Geothrix sp. 21YS21S-2: one gene and its partner. Each later gene encodes a partner of the first gene's protein in a complex. Links are inferred from orthologs where the notes say so. Each region holds a gene or a part of one and is shown on either strand. Other genes may lie near its edges.

What was found.
Region 2: the proteins of RAH40_RS02560 (region 1) and meaB are in contact, whole or in part, in a crystal structure (PDB 8DPB), measured with the Methylorubrum extorquens proteins. The link is inferred for Geothrix sp. 21YS21S-2 from one-to-one orthologs. Residues at the interface, in SOR27001.1 of Methylorubrum extorquens: Glu577, Glu578, Asn579, Asp580, Gly581, Arg582, Arg583, Arg585, His596, Ala604, Ser605, Ala608, Asp609, Gly611, Phe612, Asp613, Val614, Asp615, Ile616, Gly617, Pro618, Leu619, Glu625, Arg628, Gln629, Val631, Glu632, Asn633, Asp634, Glu661; in SOR26638.1 of Methylorubrum extorquens: Arg20, Ala21, Ala24, Arg25, Thr28, Ser32, Arg33, Arg34, His37, Thr98, Gly99, Gly100, Ser101, Ile102, Leu103, Lys106, Thr107, Ala110, Ala113, Ile114, Asp115, Arg116, Ala118, Phe119, Ile120, Arg121, Pro122, Pro124.

What each region holds. Positions count from the first base shown.
Region 1 is NZ_CP132910.1:559,277-567,264, forward strand. What follows is about bases 3,045-6,032. They hold RAH40_RS02560 (methylmalonyl-CoA mutase), read left to right. Parts: upstream 3,045-3,704; coding sequence 3,705-5,360; downstream 5,361-6,032. Other genes in these bases: RAH40_RS02555 (amidohydrolase), read right to left, coding at 3,045-3,619; RAH40_RS02565 (hypothetical protein), read right to left, coding at 5,412-5,678. Outside these bases: RAH40_RS02540 (energy-coupling factor ABC transporter permease), read right to left, coding at 1-439; RAH40_RS02545 (PAS domain S-box protein), read right to left, coding at 519-1,193; rpe (ribulose-phosphate 3-epimerase), read right to left, coding at 1,365-2,027; more of RAH40_RS02555, read right to left, coding at 2,024-3,044; RAH40_RS02570 (zinc-dependent metalloprotease), read left to right, coding at 6,091-7,988. UniProt on the Escherichia coli protein: Catalyzes the interconversion of succinyl-CoA and methylmalonyl-CoA. Could be part of a pathway that converts succinate to propionate.
Region 2 is NZ_CP132910.1:2,660,027-2,667,957, reverse strand. The notes cover bases 2,971-5,901. They hold meaB (methylmalonyl Co-A mutase-associated GTPase MeaB), read left to right. Parts: upstream 2,971-3,933; coding sequence 3,934-4,869; downstream 4,870-5,901. Other genes in these bases: RAH40_RS11655 (hypothetical protein), read left to right, coding at 4,900-5,901; RAH40_RS11665 (hypothetical protein), read right to left, coding at 3,459-3,842; RAH40_RS11670 (hypothetical protein), read right to left, coding at 2,971-3,439. In the rest of the region: RAH40_RS11680 (PilZ domain-containing protein), read left to right, coding at 1-716; RAH40_RS11675 (tetratricopeptide repeat protein), read right to left, coding at 713-2,314; more of RAH40_RS11670, read right to left, coding at 2,321-2,970; more of RAH40_RS11655, read left to right, coding at 5,902-6,069; RAH40_RS11650 (dicarboxylate/amino acid:cation symporter), read right to left, coding at 6,057-7,376; RAH40_RS11645 (DMT family transporter), read right to left, coding at 7,456-7,931. UniProt on the Escherichia coli protein: Binds and hydrolyzes GTP. Likely functions as a G-protein chaperone that assists AdoCbl cofactor delivery to the methylmalonyl-CoA mutase (MCM) ScpA and reactivation of the enzyme during catalysis.

The DNA of each region.
Region 1 (7,988 bases):
CCAGGGCCGCCAGGGCCGCCAGGAAGGTGGCGGCCCCACGGGCCCGACCCGCGAGCGGACGGTAGAGCAGGGGGTAGGCGATGAAGGCCGGGATGAAACCCATGTTGAACAGGTTGCACCCCAGCGCCAGGAGGCCGCCGTCCGCGAAGAAGAGCGCCTGGACCAGGAGCACCGAGGCGAGCGTCAGGAAGGCGGCCTGGGGCCCCAGGAGGATGGCCAGCAGGAGTCCCCCGCCCAGGTGCCCGCTGGAGCCGGTGCCCGGGATGGAGAAGTTGACCATCTGGATGGCGAAGGTGAAGGCGCCCAGCACCCCGGTGAGGGGGACCGAGACGGCCGTCCCCCGGGACGTCCCCTGGCCGCTGCGATAGAGGGCCGTACCCGATACCGCCCAGAACGCCGCGCCCACGAACGGGGAGACGAGGGCATCGGACATGTGCATCGGGACTCCAACCAGGCCGGCGGCGACGCGAACCGGAGTCCTTCATTCTGCCTCAACCGCGGGCGGCCGTGTTGGGTGGTCAGGCCAGGGCCGCGTTCACGATCTTCGCCCGGATGGAGGGGCTCTTGAGGTGGTCCGTGAGGGTGCACTCGAAGGCGAGCCATTCGCCGTTTCTGTGCCGCAGCCGGAAGTTCCGGGAGGTCGCCGACCCGGGGCCCTCGCCCAGCAGGGCAGCCTGGAAGCGGAGGCGGTCGTCGGCGTGGATGATGTCGAGCACCGACAGGCCCAGCACCTCGGCGCGCTTGTGCCCCAGGAGGTTCTCCCCGCCGGGGGAAAGGTAGATGATCCGGCCCTGGGAGTCCAGGACGAGCACCAGTTCGCTGCTGTGGGCGAGGAGCGCCTCGAAGCGCTCCACCACATCCACGAGGCTCTGCCACATGGCCTTGGGCACGGGCCAGTAGAGGTCGGCCTCCGGGTTGGAGGTCTCGGCGCCCGCCCGGAAGTCCCGGACGGGTCCCGCCTGGGGTGCGGCGTCCGGGGCGCCCGTCCACAGGTCCCCGTGGCCGAAGAATTCCGGCAGGGTGGTGTTCATGGCCCTGCAGAGGCAGTCGATGGTGTCGATGCGTGGGGACACATGGCCCAGTTCGATCCGGCTGATGGTGCCCCGGTCGATTCCGCTCCTGCCTGCAAGCTGATCCAGCGTCAGGTTGTATTTTTTCCTGACTTTCCTTAGGTGTGCACCCGTATCGAACATGCGTTCAGCCTACTGGGCCTTCCTGGGTACTAGCCATCGGCAAATAGTATCAAGAGTCGCTTCACCCATAAGGCATGGATGCCTACCCTCGCCGCGCCTGACCACACCAAAGCATAGGTCTTTATCTGTCCGATCTTGGATTATTTCAATATTTTTAAGAGATTTATCAAATTAGATATCCATAGCACTCAGGAGGCTGGAGATAGCCGCCCGGGGGTCGGCAGCCTTGAAAACGGCGTTGCCGGCCACCAGGACATCCGCGCCCGCGGCCACCAGGGCGCCGGCGTTGCCGGGGCCCACGCCCCCGTCCACCTGGATGAAGAAGGACGCGTCGCGTTCCTTCCTGAGCGCATCGAGGCGCCGCACCTTGTCCAGCACCCGGGGGATGAACGACTGCCCCCCGAATCCGGGATTCACGCTCATGAGGAGCACGAAATCGAAGACCCCCACCAGGTCCGTGAGCGTCTCCACGGGCGTGCCGGGGTTGAGGACGATGCCGGCCTTGGCGCCGGCCTCGCGGATGGCGGTGAGGGTGCGATGGGCGTGGGGGTCCGCCTCCTGGTGGATGGAGACCCAGTCCGCGCCGGCCTTCACGAACTCCAGGGCGTACTTCGCGGGTTCCACGATCATCAGGTGGCAGTCCAGGGGCAGCCTCGTCTCCCTGCGCAGCGCGGCCACCACGGGCATGCCCAGCGTGATGTTCGGCACGAAGCGGCCGTCCATGACGTCCACGTGCACGACGCACCGGTCGCCGAGCACCTGGAGGCTCTCCGCCAGCCGGGCGAAATCCGCCGACAGGATGGAAGGGGCGAGGAGGGGGAGGGGTCGCTTCATGGCTTCTCCGTCAGCTCGGTTCCGTTCACCCAGAGGCGGCCGGGTTTCAGCTTGCGCACCTCGGCGGGCGTGAGGGTCATCAGCGGCGCCTGCACCCAGATCAGGTCCGCGGTGGCCCCCGCCTGGATGACGCCCAGGTCGGCGTGCCCCAGGGCGCGGGCGTTGCCGCTGGTGTAGCCCCGCACCGCCTCCGCCCGGGTGAGGCGCTGGGCGGGGAGGAAGCCTCCGGGCGGATCCAGGGCCGCGTCCTGCCGGGTTTCCGCGGAAACGATGCCCACGAAAGGATTGGCGTCGGCCACGGGCGCGTCGCTGCCCAGGGCCAGGAGCGCGCCGCCTTGCAGGAAGGTGCGCCAGGGGAAGGCCTCGTCCACCCGGGCGGGACCCAGGCGTGCGGGGGTCCAGGCGTGGTCGTCGGTGCAGTGGACGGGCTGGATGCTCGCCACCACGCCCAGGGGACCGAAGCGGGCCGCGTCCTCGGCGGTGACGATCTGGGCGTGCTCGATGCGCGGGGGCAGGGCCGGCCGGCGGGGAAGCTTCGCGAAAATGTCCAGGGCCTTGCGGTTGGCGGCGTCGCCGATGGCGTGGATGGCGGGCTGGTAACCGGCGCGCACGGTGGCCTTCACGTCCGCGGCCACCCTCACGGGATCGGTGGTCCAGATGCCCGTGGTGGGCGCGTCGGCGTAGGGCTCCAGGAGCCGGGCGCCGCGGCTGCCCAGGGCCCCGTCGAGGTAGAACTTGACGCCCTGCACCTGCAGGAAGGCGGTCTTGGGGCTCCGCGCCCGGCGCAGTTCCTGGAGCATGAGCTTCATGTCGTGGGAGAGGTACGCGAAGACGCGGATGGGGAGCTTGCCGGCCTTGGCCAGGCGGCGGTAGGCCTCCAGGGTCGCGCGGTCCACGCCCATGTCCGCGACGGAGGTGAAGCCCAGCCTGCGCAGGCGGTCCAGGCCCACGGCCAGCGCGGCCTCCACGGCCGCGGGGGAGGGGGCGGGGCGGACCTTGGCGATCAGGTCCGCGGCGCCGTCCACGAGGATGCCGGTGGGTTCGCCCGCGGCGTCCCGGAGGATGCTGCCGCCCTGGGGATCCGGCGTGGCGCGGGTGATGCCGGCGGCCTTCAGCGCCGCGGAATTGACCCAGAGGGCGTGGCCGTCCACCCGCTCCAGGGCCGCGGGCCGGTCGCCCGTGACGGCGTCCAGGTCCTTCGCGGTGGGGAAGGTCCTGGTGGGCCAAAGGTTCTGGTCCCAGCCCCGGCCCTCGACCCAGCCCTTGCGCTGGGCGGCCCAGGCGCGCACCCGCTCCAGCGCGGCCGCCAGGCTCGGCACGGAGGCGAGGTCCGCCTGCTGATCCATGAGACCCAGCCCCAGCACGTGGGCGTGGCCTTCGATGAAGCCCGGCAGGAGGGTGCCTCCGGGCAGCTCGATCCTGCGGGCCGCGGGGTATTTCTGGAGCACCTCGGCGCTGGGACCGGCGGCCAGGATCCGGCCTCCGCGAAGGGCCACGGCCTGACCGGGGCGGGACGCCCCGTCGCCGGACCACACCTCCGCCCCCAGCAGGACCTGGATGGCGGGAGGAGGGGGGAGGGCGTGGATGGGCATGGCTTCACCTTTCCACCCAGTCTAGAGCACTGTGACCCAAACACGCAGCGTCCTCTGGTACCCTGGGCCAAACCTTGGAGGCCGCATGTACCAGCCCGACTACCTTCGACAGGTGCGCGAGAACCTGGAAGTGAAGGAGGATCCGTCCAAGCTGCGGTCCCCGAAGTTCGAGACCAGCTCCGGCATTCCCCTCAAGAACAGCTACACGCCCGCCGACGTCGAGAACCTGGATCCCCTGAAGGATCTGGGCCGCCCCGGGCGGTACCCCTTCACCCGCCACGTGCAGCCCACCGGCTACCGGGGCCGCCTCTGGACCATGCGCCAGTACGCGGGCTTCGGCACCGCGGAGGAATCCAACAAGCGCTACCGCTACCTCCTGGAGCAGGGCCAGACGGGCCTCTCCGTGGCCTTCGACCTGCCCACGCAGATCGGCATGGACCCGGACCACGAGATGGCCATGGGCGAGGTGGGCAAGGTGGGCGTGAGCATCTGCTCCATCCGCGACATGCGCGTGCTCTTCCAGAACATCCCCCTGGACAAGGTGAGCACCAGCATGACCATCAACGGCCCGGCCTCGGTGCTGCTGGCCCTCTACCTGGCCGTGGCGGAGGAGCAGGGCGCCTCCTGGAGCCAGGTCAGCGGCACCATCCAGAACGACATCCTCAAGGAGTACATGGCCCGGGGCACCTACATCTACCCGCCCCGCCCCAGCATCCGGCTCATCACGAACATCTTCGAGTTCTGCGCTTCGAACGTGCCCAACTGGAACACCATTTCGATTTCCGGGTACCACATCCGCGAGGCGGGCTGCACCGCGGCCCAGGAGATCGCCTTCACCCTGGCCGACGGCATCGCCTACGTGGAGGCCGCGCTGGCCTCGGGCCTGAAGCTCGAGGACTTCGCGCCCCGGCTCAGCTTCTTCTTCAACGCCCACAACCAGTTCTTCGAGGAGATCGCCAAGTTCCGCGCCGCGCGGCGCATGTGGGCGAAGATCATCAAGGAGCGCTTCGGCTCGGACGACCCCAAGAGCCAGATGCTGCGCTTCCACACCCAGACCGCGGGCTCCACCCTCACCGCCCAGCAGCCCGACAACAACATCGTGCGCACCACCGTGCAGGCCATGGCCGCCGTCCTGGGCGGCACGCAGTCCCTGCACACCAACAGCCGCGACGAGGCCCTCGCCCTGCCCACCGAGGTGAGCGCCCGCATCGCGCTGCGCACGCAGCAGATCCTGGCCTACGAATCCCGCATCGCCGACACCGTGGATCCCTTCGCCGGCAGCTACCTCATCGAGAGCCTCACCGACGAGCTGGAAGCCCGTGCCGAGGCCCTCATCAGGAAGGTGGACGAGGCCGGCGGCATGGTCTCGGCCATCGAGAAGGGCATCCCCCAGCGCGAGATCCAGAACGCCGCCTACGAGTTCCAGAAGGGCGTGGAGCGCGGCGAACAGGTGGTGGTGGGCGTGAACAAGTTCACCATCCAGAACGAGGCCAAGCCCGACCTGCTGCGGGTCGACGAGGCCCTCGGCGCCCGGCGCCGCACGCAGGTGGCCCAGTACCGGTCCGAACGGGACAACGGCGCCGTGCGCGGGAAACTGGAAGCCCTCACCGCCGCCTCCAAGGGCACCGGCAACCTCATGCCCCTGATCCTCGACGCCGTGAAGGCCGAGGCGACGGTGGGCGAGGTGTGCGATGCGATGAGGACCGTGTTCGGGGAATACCAGGAACGGCTCGTGCTCTAGAAAAGCCGGTTCCCGGCGGCCCTTCGCGGAGGGCCGCCGGAAATCGAGGCTCTACTTCTTGGCGTTCTTCGGCGTTCCGTCGGGTTCCAGGAACTTGTCCGGATCCGTCATCAGCTGATCGCTGCAGGCCGTGTCGTCCACGATGTATTCACGCCCGCGGAGGGAAATCTTCGTCCCCTGGCCGGGTTCGATGGACTTGCCGCAGACCGGGCAGATCGTGGCGGTGGGGGAGGGTTCCACGACGGCCGTTGCCTCGCCCGGCACGGCCGGGATCGGAGACAGGACGGAAGCCATAAGGAACATAGCTGAAATCAACATTGCGGACCTCCTGGATCGTGCGAAGCATAGCTCCGCTTGGGGTTGGGAAGGTCTCGCCGACCGGCGAGGTCCTAAACTTAGGGTCGCCGGGCCCTCCGTCAACGCCCCATTTGAAAAATTCACATGGATGCGACAGTTGTGCCTTTTTTTTACACCTTGCCCCATGGGCCGACGGGTCTCGCCGGGTGCGCACAACGTTCCTGTTTGCTTATAATTTGATGCAACGTCAGGTCGTGGTCGCCGTCACAATCCGGATGGCGGGCGTGCGAGCGCATGGAATCAAAAAGCCGAATCATTTAACAATTTGGATCGAGCGGACAGACGTCATAAAGTGAGCGGCCGAAGGAACGGAAGTCCCCTCCTGTCATCGACATGGAGCTGAAAAGCCCTAGGTTTGACCCATGGAGGTTCGATGAAGCACGTTGTCCTGGCCCTGGTCTCAGCCTCGGCCTTCCTCTTTTCCGCCGAGCCGCCTCCGCCCCCGACCCCGCTTCCCCAGGCCCCCATCTCGGTCGTCATGGCGAAGGAGGCCCCCGTCCCTCTCAAGCCCTACGCCGACGTGGTGCAGGGCGCCCGGGAGCAGCACGGCCTGTTCACGCTCTGGCGCAAGGACGAGAAGGTCTGGATCGATCTGAAGCCCGATCAGCTGGGCCCCCTCTTCTTCCTGTCCTGGACCTTCCCCAGCGGCCTGGGCGAGCGGGGCATCTACGGCGGCATGATGGGCGACAGCCACCTGGTCTATTTCAAGCGCATCGGCAACACCCTCCAGCTGCTCGCGCGCAATGCCGCCTTCACCGCCCGGGCCGGCACGCCCATGGCGCACGCCGTGGCTGATGGCTTCTCCGACAGCCTGCTGGCCTCGGCCCCCGTGGTGTCGCTGCCCGATCCGCGGGGCAAGGGCTTCCTGGTGGAGGCCAACCTCCTTTTCCTGAAAGACCTTCCCATGGCCACCCTGGACCTGGAGGCCGCCTTCCGCCAGCCCTACGCCATGGACCTGCCCAACAGCTCCTTCGCCAGCGCCTCGGCTTCCCCCGACTATGCCTCCTTCCAGGTCAGCGCGCACTTCGCCATGGCCAGGCCGGTGATTTCCGCCGCGCCCCTGCCGGGCACCCTGGAGGACCTGCGCAGCCTGTTCCTGGGGTTCCGGTACACCCTCGCCAGGCTGCCCGGGGAACCCATGAAGGTCCGGGAGGCCGATGACCGGCTGGGGCATTTCGTGGCCACCGTCTGGGACTTCTCCCAGGACGACCGTCCGGATCCCCGGACCCGCCTGATCAACCGCTGGCGGCTGGAAAAGGCGGACCCGTCGAGTCCGCTCAGCCGCCCGAAGCAGCCCATCGTCTTCTGGCTGGACCGCAACATCCCCGAGAAGTACCGGGACACCATGCGGGCCGGGATCCTGGAATGGAACAAGGCCTTCGAGCGCATCGGCTTCCAGGACGCCCTGGAAGTCCGCCAGCAGCCCGCGGACGCCGACCCGGACGCCCACGGCCTCCGGCACGCCTCCATCCGCTGGTTCCTGGGCGTGGACGCGGGCTTCGCCATCGGGCCCAGCCTCGTGGACCCGCGAACGGGCGAGATCCTCGAGGCCGACATCGCCGTGGGCGACGGCTTCGCCCGCAGCATCCGGGAGAGCTCGCGGGAGGAGGTGCCCCAGGGCGGCAGGGCCGCGTGCCGCTACCTGGCCGAGGGCCGGGACGAGCTGGCCTTCGGGGCCGACCTCCTGGAGGCGCGGGGCGGCATGGAGCCCGGGTCGCCCGGGGCGGACGCCTTCGTGCAGGCCTACCTCAAGAGCGTGGTCATGCACGAGGTGGGCCACACCCTGGGGCTCCGGCACAACTTCAGGGCCTCCATCGCCTACACGGAGGCGCAGCTGGCGGACAAGGCCTTCACCTCCGCCCACGGCATCGCGGGCTCGGTCATGGACTACACCCCCGTCAACCTGGCCCTGGACGGCCACCCCCAGGCCGACTACACGATGCCCACCCTGGGGCCCTACGACTTCTGGGCCATCGAATACGCCTACGCGGTCCTGCCCCCCGCCGAGGAGAAGGCGGACCTGGCCCGCATCGCGGCCCGGGGCGAGACCGACCCGCTCCTGGCCTACGCCACGGACGAGGAGGCCGGCTCGGGCAGCGCCGCCATGGACCCCGAGGTCAACCGCTTCGACCTGGGCCAGGACCCCCTGGCGTACCTCGGCAAGCGCATCGCCCTCAGCCACGAGCTCCTGGGCCGGCTCCAGGAGCGCACCTTCCAGCCCGGCGACAACTACAAGCAGCTCCGCCGCACCACCAGCCTTGCCCTGAACCA
Region 2 (7,931 bases), 2.1 Mb from region 1 along the record:
AGTACGACCTCCTCACCGGCAGCCTCGTCAACATCAGCACGGGCGGGGCGCGGATCTTCTCCAGCAGGGAGTTCGAGGACGGGGAGATCCTCCTGGACGACGTCATCCATGTGAGCATCCCCCTGACCCCCGGGATCCTGATCAACGGCCAGGCCAAGGTCCGCCACGTGGGCGACCGGAGCGTGGGCCTGGAGTTCCGGCCGACCCTCTCGGGCAACCTCCTCGACGACCTCTCCCGGTGGACCTTCCAGAAGAAGGAGGAGGCCTACCACCAGTTCGCCAGCCGCGAACAGGAGAAGGCCGGGGACCACGCCGCGAAACCCGCCTTCCTGGCGGAAGGCCCCTGCATCGCCCTGGTGGGCGGGCCCCCCGATCTGGAGGAGCGCCTTCGAACCCTCCTGGCCGGGCTGCCCCCCCTCCACCGCTATCCCGCCACCGTCCAGACCATGCGGGCCCTGACGGAAGCCAAGGGCGTCATGGCCCTCGTCTACCTGGACGGGGCCGACCACGAGCACCGGGCCCGGGCCGGGACGCTGCTGGAACCCATCCGCGGCAAGGTGCCGTTCTTCCTCCTGGGAGGGGCGGGGCTGGGGGCTTCGGTCCTCCTCCAGCTGGCCAACGACTGGGAGGCGCTCATGGGCTTCTCCATCGAGGGCCAAGGGCTTGCCCAGCTGGCGAAACAGGTGGGCGGCGTGTTCTCCTACCTCGTGCGCTAGGTCGCCATCCTGCGGTAGGCCGCCTCGATGTCCCGGGCGAAGCGCCCGGCGTCCATGAGCGGGGAGGCTTCCATGCGCGGCCTCAGGCCGGCCCGCAGCTCCGCCAGGCGCGGCAGGTCCCCGGCGAGTTCCGCGGCGATCCCCACGAAGCTGTCGTCGTCCCAGGCGGCCAGCTCCGGGAGACCCAGGTTCCGGAGCTGGCTCCAGCCCGCGCGGCCCACCACGGTGGCGCCCACCCGGGTCACCACGGGCACGCCCATCCAGAAGGCGTCGAGGCTGGTGGTGTGGCCGTTGTAGGGGAAGGTGTCCAGGCAGATGTCGATGGTCCGGTACAGCTCCAGGTAGTCCCGGCGGGGCAGGAAGGGGGTGAAGTCGATGCGGGCGGGGTCCGTGAAGGCGTCCAGGATCAGCTGACGGTGGCGGCCGGCGTGGGCCAGGAGGCGCAGGCGTGAGCCGGGTACGGCCTGCAGGACGCGGTCCCACAGGGCCAGGACGGCCCGGTTCACCTTGCAGGGATTGTTCAGGCACCCGAAGGTGACGTGGCCCGCGGCCAGGGCCGGGAGGGGGCCGGGGCCGGGTCCCTCGGCCAGGGGGTGGTAGCACCAGAAGGTGTGGGGCAGCCGGATGGAGCGCTCGGCATACCCGGCGTCCGTGATGCCGGGGGGGTCCAGGTAGGGGTCCGTGAGGCGGTAGTCCATGGCCGACAGGCCCGTGGTGCCGGGATACGCGAGCCAGGCCACCTGGGCGGGTGCGGGTCCGCGGGCGAAGAGCAGGGGGCGGCCGCCGGCCATGTGCATGGTGAGATCCACCAGGATGTCGATGCCGTCGGCGCGCACGAGGGCAGCCAGCGCCTCGTCGGTCAGGCCCGCGCAGTCCCGCCAGACGTCGCAGCAGGCCCGGAGCTGCTCCGTGACGGCGTCCGGATGCCGCACGCTGGAGTAGGCGTGGATCTCGAAGGCCCGGCGGTCGTGGTGGGTGAAGAGGGGTACGGTGAAGAAGGCCTGGCAGTGGTAGCGGAAATCCGGAGAGACGTACCCGATCCGCAGCCTGGGGCCGGGCCCGCCCCTCGGCGCCGCGCCGCGCAGGCCCTGGGCGTGGATTCGGTCGAAGGCCCGTGCCTCCTGGAGGACGTCGTCGGCCGAGGCCTCCGGATCGAAGGCGCGCAGGTAGGCCAGGTTGCCCATGGCGACGGGGTCGCCCGGGTCCAGGGCCAGGGCCTCGCGGTGGCAGGCCAGGGCCACGTCCATGCGGCCCAGGTCCTTGAACAGGTTGCCCAGGCTCCCCAAGGCCAGGGCGTTGCCGGGCTGCGCCTGGAGGGCCCGCTGGAGGAGCCCGGAAGCCTGGTCCAGGTCCCCCAGGGCCCGCGCGGCGACGCTGGCGTTGATCCAGGCGTCGGGGCAGTCCGCCTCCAGGTAGGCCGCCAGCGCCCCGGGGAGGTCGCCCAGGAGCATCAGGGCGTTGCCCAGGTTGTTGGAGGCCTCCGGAACGGGGGAAGCGGCCAGGGCCCTCCGGTAGGCCCTGACCGCTTCCGGGTAGTCACCCCTGGCGAACGCCTCGTCCCCGAGGGAGCAGCTGGCCAGCGCCTCGGGGTCGGGCATGGTCCCTCACTTGCTGGTGAGCGTCACGCTCCGCATGTTGAAGCCGCCGCGCTGGAGGTCCAGCACCTTCCCGGCGAGGTTCACCAGGAGCATGGTCTCGAGTTCGTCGCCGCCCTTCTTGGTGGCGCCGACGGGGGGGATGGTGCCGGGGAGCTTGCGGTCCCGGGTCCAGGTCATGTGCACGTCGAACTTCATGGTGCCCACGGGAAAGCCCATCTGCCCGGCGAGGTGGTCGATGCGGCCCTCGCCGTTGTAGGAGATCGTGAGGGACGCCGGGCCTTCCATGCCCCGGCTCTGGTTCTCGATGGTCACGCTGGTGGGCCGGGTGCCGGTGTAGTGGAAGGTCATGCGGGTGGTGATGCCCTGGGCGTCGTTGCTGTAGTTCATCTTCGTGGGCAGCTTCGTGGACTTGTCGAAGACCACGTCGAGCTTGCCGCGCTTCCAGAAGCCCAGGCTCTCGGCCATGCTCTGCTCGCGCTTCTTGGGGTCGTAGGCGGAGGTCGGCGACTGGAAGGACAGGATCTGGCCGCCGGCGCTGTCCTCGCGGCCCATGGCGGCCTTGAAGAGGGAGCCCTTCACGTACACGTCCCGCACCTCGTTGACGCACTGGCTGAACCACCCCAGGAAGGACACGGGGGCGTCGGACGGGGGCGGATCCACCTTGGTGGTGTAGGCGTTCATCTCCTTGCTGTAGAGGAACCCCTTCAGGCCCGAGCGGTAGTAGAGCAGGGTCCCGAAGTCGCCCTTGAGCTCGGTGCGGAAGTCGGCGTTGGCGAAGTAGGTGCCTTTGAGGTTCAGGTTGACGGTGCCGCCCTTGGTGAGGCCGCCCTTGACGGCGCCCTGGCCGAGCTGGTCGACCTTGGCGTTGGCCGCGGCCGCGGTGAAGTTGATGGAGAGGGTTCCTTCCAGGTCCACGGCGCGGACGTCCTGGTAGGGCTTTCCGAACCAGCCGGAATTGACGGCGTCCAGGACCTGGTCCAGGTTCTGGCGCGCGAAGGTGGCCTCGATGCTTTCCTTGGCGGGGCCCTTGGCGGCGGGGGCCTTGGCCTTGGCCTGGCCGTGGGCCGAGGCGGCGCCGCCGAGCACGAGGAGGGTGGCCGTCAGGGCAGGAATACCGAGTTTCATGCAGATCTCCGGATAAGGGCTATCGCCGTTCTTTGTGAGGCTTCTGGGCCTGAAGTTCCCGCTTCCGCCGGGAAAAGCAGGATGCGCAGAAGGCCGCGGCGGGATCGGTGGGGACGAAGTCCACGTATTCCTTGGTCCCGCATTCCACGCAGATGATCTGGGTGAGGATCTGGGCTTCGTTCTTGCGTACCGCCTTGCGCACGGGCTGGGTCTTCTTGTAGCAGTGCGGGCAGTTGAAAAACTTCTCCTCCGGGGACAGCCGGAAGGTGCGCCCGCAGGTGGCGCAGACCTTCTCCCGGGTGGTCACGGTGGGCTTGGCCTCGCGCTTCTGGATCTTCACCACGCCGGGGGAGGCGGGCTCGGCGGGGGGCGGCTTGGGTTGGGCTGGGAGTCGTGGGGTCATTTGCGCTCTTCGGGTGGCTGTCTACCGCTGAAATCATAGCATCTCTGCGGGGGCCTCCCCGGGGCGGGCCCGGGAATGGCATCCTGGAGGCATGGAAAACGCTTCCCGGCTCCTGCGACCCCTCCTGGACGGCAGCCCCAGGGCCCTGGCCCGGGCCATCACGTGGATGGAGAACGGCCACCCCGAGGCGAGGGCCCTCATGGCCAGCGTCTGGCCCCACCTGGGCCGCGCCGTGGTCATCGGCCTCACGGGGTCCCCGGGCAGCGGGAAATCGACCCTCACGGACCAGCTGGCCCGCGCCCTCCGGGCCGAGGGCAGGCGCGTGGGGATCCTCGCGGTGGACCCCACCTCCCCCTTCAGCGGGGGCGCCATCCTGGGCGACCGCATCCGCATGGGTCGCATCGCGGCCGACCCCGGCATCTTCATCCGCTCCATGGCCACCCGGGGGGCCCTGGGGGGCCTGGCCAGGGCCACGCAGGACGCCATCGACCTCCTGGACGCCGCGGGGTGGGACGTGGTGATCGTGGAGACGGTGGGCGTGGGCCAGGACGAGGTGGATGTCGTGAGCTGCGTGCAGACCTGCTGCGTGGTCCTGGTGCCGGGCATGGGTGACGAGATCCAGGCCATCAAGGCCGGCATCATGGAGGTGGCGGACATCTTCATCGTCAACAAGGCCGACAGGGACGGGGTGGAGAAGGTGGAGATGGAGATCCAGGCCATGAAGTCCCTCGGCTCCGCCCAGGCCTGGGATCCCCCCGCGGTTCGCACCGTTGCCGCCCAGGGGGAGGGGATCCCGGAGCTGTTGGAAAAGATCCGGGAACACGGGACCTGGTTGAAGGCCCACGGCGGTTTTCAGGTCAAGGCCCGGGAGCGGGCCCGGCTCCGCTTCGGCAGCCTCCTGGCGGAGGAGGCGGCCCGCCGGGCCCGCGCCCGAGCCGGCTCCGAAAAGGTTGAACTTCTCATTAAGGCCGTCGCCGACCGGGTCCTGGACCCCTATGCGGCGGTAGATCAGGTACTTGGTTGTTGAGTTTTCCCAGACGCTGAACATAATCTCGACATGCCAGCGGAATTCTTCCAGCTCGACGACACGGCCTCCATCCGGATGGTCTTCCAGCGGCTTTGCCGCTCCGGCGGCGACATCACCATGAAGGTGGAGGGCCGGGACTGGACCTTCCCCATTTTCGAGGAGGTGGAGGGCCGGATCCTGGTGGGCATCACCGGGGCCGAGCGGACCAAGTGGAACATGAACGTCGGCGACCACTACCGCATGACGGTGTTCGACCGGGGCCGGAAGTTCCAGGGCACGGTGGAGGTGGCCGACTTCGGCCAGCTCGAGGGATCGGACTGCGTCCACCTGGAGCAGCCCCGCATGCTCAAGGGCCGGGACTACCGCGGGCTCTCGGACTTCCTGCCCGAGAAGCCCCTGGGAGCGGTGTTCACGAGCCCCAGCATGGACTTCTGCGACGCCCGCATCCGGGCCCTGGGCCAGGACGGCCTCCTGCTGCCCCTCTACGGCAGCGGCGCGGTCAAGGACGGACAGCTCAAGCTGGACACCCCCACGACCATGGAACTGAACATGGACCTGGACAACAAGTTCGTCCTCAAGGCCGTGTGCGACACCATGGAGGAGGGCGTCGTAGGCATCCGGTTCACGGAAAAGCACGACGCGCCCGTCCTGAAGGCCTACCGGATGTGGCTCAACGAGGCGATGATCGCCCAGGACCGCAAGGACCGGGAGCTCTTCCAGACCCGGGGGGTCCGCGCGGACCGCAGCAAGGGCGAGGTCGTCAAGGCCGGGCCCACCCTCCAGGTGCTGTCCGATCGGGACCCGCTGGTGCTGGTCATCAGCGAACCCCCCTTCTCGATCCGCATGGCCGAGGCCGTGGGCCGGAGGTTCGGGGTGGCCGGGCTGGACTTCGCCCGGGGCGAGGTGCGGCCCCTGGTCAAGTCCCTCGGGGTGGAGGGCTCCGACTGGGGCCGCGTGAAGCTCGTGGTGGTGCACCAGCGCCTGCGTTCCATGAGCGGCATGGAACTGGCCGGCAAGCTCGTCAAGGACGAGCGGTGCCCCGTGCCGGTCCTGGTGGCCGGGCCCGAGGAGGATGCCGTCCTCAAGCGGAACCGGGCCCTGGGCCTGGGGGCCGTGGACTTCCTGCCGGTGGATCCCTTCCGGATCCTCGCGGTCATCCAGGCCCTGGACCAGACGATCAAGATGTTCTACCCCTCGTAGGCCACGCCGGGATTGGCGGGGATCCGGGACAGCTGGTACTCCTCCTCCTCGACGACCTTGGGGTTGTCCAGGAAGTAGGTGGCCCGCTCCAGATCCAGTTCGCCCTCCCACTTGGAAACGGCCACCGAGGCCACGCCGTTGCCGATGAGGTTGGTGATGGCCCGGGCCTCGCTCATGAAGCGGTCGATGCCCAGCAGCAGGGCCAGCCCGGCGACGGGGATGTTGCCCACCACCGAAAGGGTCGCCGCCAGGGTGATGAAGCCGCCGCCGGTGACGGCCGCGGCGCCCTTGGACGTCAGGAGGAGGATGCCCAGGATGTAGAGCTGCTGGGTCAGGGTGACGTGGGTGTTGGTGGCCTGGGCGATGAAGAGGCAGGCCAGGGTGAGGTAGATGGAGGTGCCGTCCAGGTTGAAGGAGTAGCCCATGGGGATGACCATGCCCACCACGGACTTGGAGCAGCCCAGGCGCTCCATCTTCTCCATCATGAGGGGCAGGGCGGATTCCGAGGAGGAGGTGCCCAGCACGATCAGGATCTCCTCCCGGATGTACCGCAGGAACTTGAAGATGTTCAGGCCCGCGTACTTCATCACCGCGCCCAGGATGAGGATGACGAACAGCAGGCTGGTGGCGTAGAAGCAGGCGATGAGCTTGCCCAGGCTCACCAGGGAGTGGAGCCCGTACTTGCCCACGGTGAAGGCCATGGCGCCGAAGGCGCCGATGGGGGCCAGGCGCATGACCATGGCCACCAGGCGGAAGAAGACCTTGTTCAGGCCGTCCAGGAACTTCATGACCGGGATGCCGTCATCCTTGATGAAGGCCAGGGCGCTGCCGAAGAGCATGGCGAAGAGGAGGATCTGGAGGATGTCCCCCTTGGCGAAGGCGTCGGCCACGTCCTTGGGGATGATGTTCATGATGAAGTCGATGGTGCTGAGGTGGGCCCCGGGGTGGGTGTAGGCGGCGATGGACTTGGTGTCCAGGGAGGCGGGATTGATGTTCATGCCCGCCCCGGGCCTGAACACGTTCGCGATGACCAGGCCGATGGCCAGGGCGATGGTGGTGAGGACCTCGAAGTAGAGGATGCCCTTTCCGCCCACGCGGCCCACCTTCTTCATGTCGCCCATCTTGGCGATGCCCATGACGACCGTGAGGAAGATGATGGGGGCGATGAGCATCTTCACGAGCTTGATGAAGCCCTCGCCCAGGGGGCGCATGCTGGCCGCGAACTGGGGACGGAAATATCCCAGTGCCGCTCCGATGAGCACTGCGAGGATGACCTGGAGGTAGAGGCTATGCCTTAGCTTTTGCAGTAACTTCAACTTATTCTCCTGAGAAAGGGATTCCAGATAAAGGTATCGGAAATTCTCAGGAAAACAGGAGTAAAAAATCCTAAATCCAGAACAGGGCGGCCGCTCCCACGATCGACAGGATGGTGCCAGCCCACGCCCTGCTTGAGACGCGCTCCTTGAATACCGCCATGGAGATGGGCAGCAGCAGCACCGGCGAAAGCGACATGAGGGTCGCCGCCACGCCCATTGATGTGTGGGTTATCGCGAACAGGGACAACACGACCCCGATGACCGGCCCCGTGATGGCTCCCGCGAAGATGTAGATCGAGGCCTTCATGTCCTTCATGCGCCGGGTGCAGTCCAGGAACTGCCCGCGGAGGAGGAACCAGACGCTTATAGCCAAGGTGCCCGCCACCACCCGCACCAGGTTGGCCGAGACCGGATGGAAGCCGCCCCGCATGCCCACGTCGGACAGGATGAGGCCCACGGACTGGCCCAGGGCGCCGCCGATGCCCAGGAGGACGCCCAGGGTGGCGTGCTTCGGCCGCTGGCTTTCGCCATGGCCTTCGGCCACCA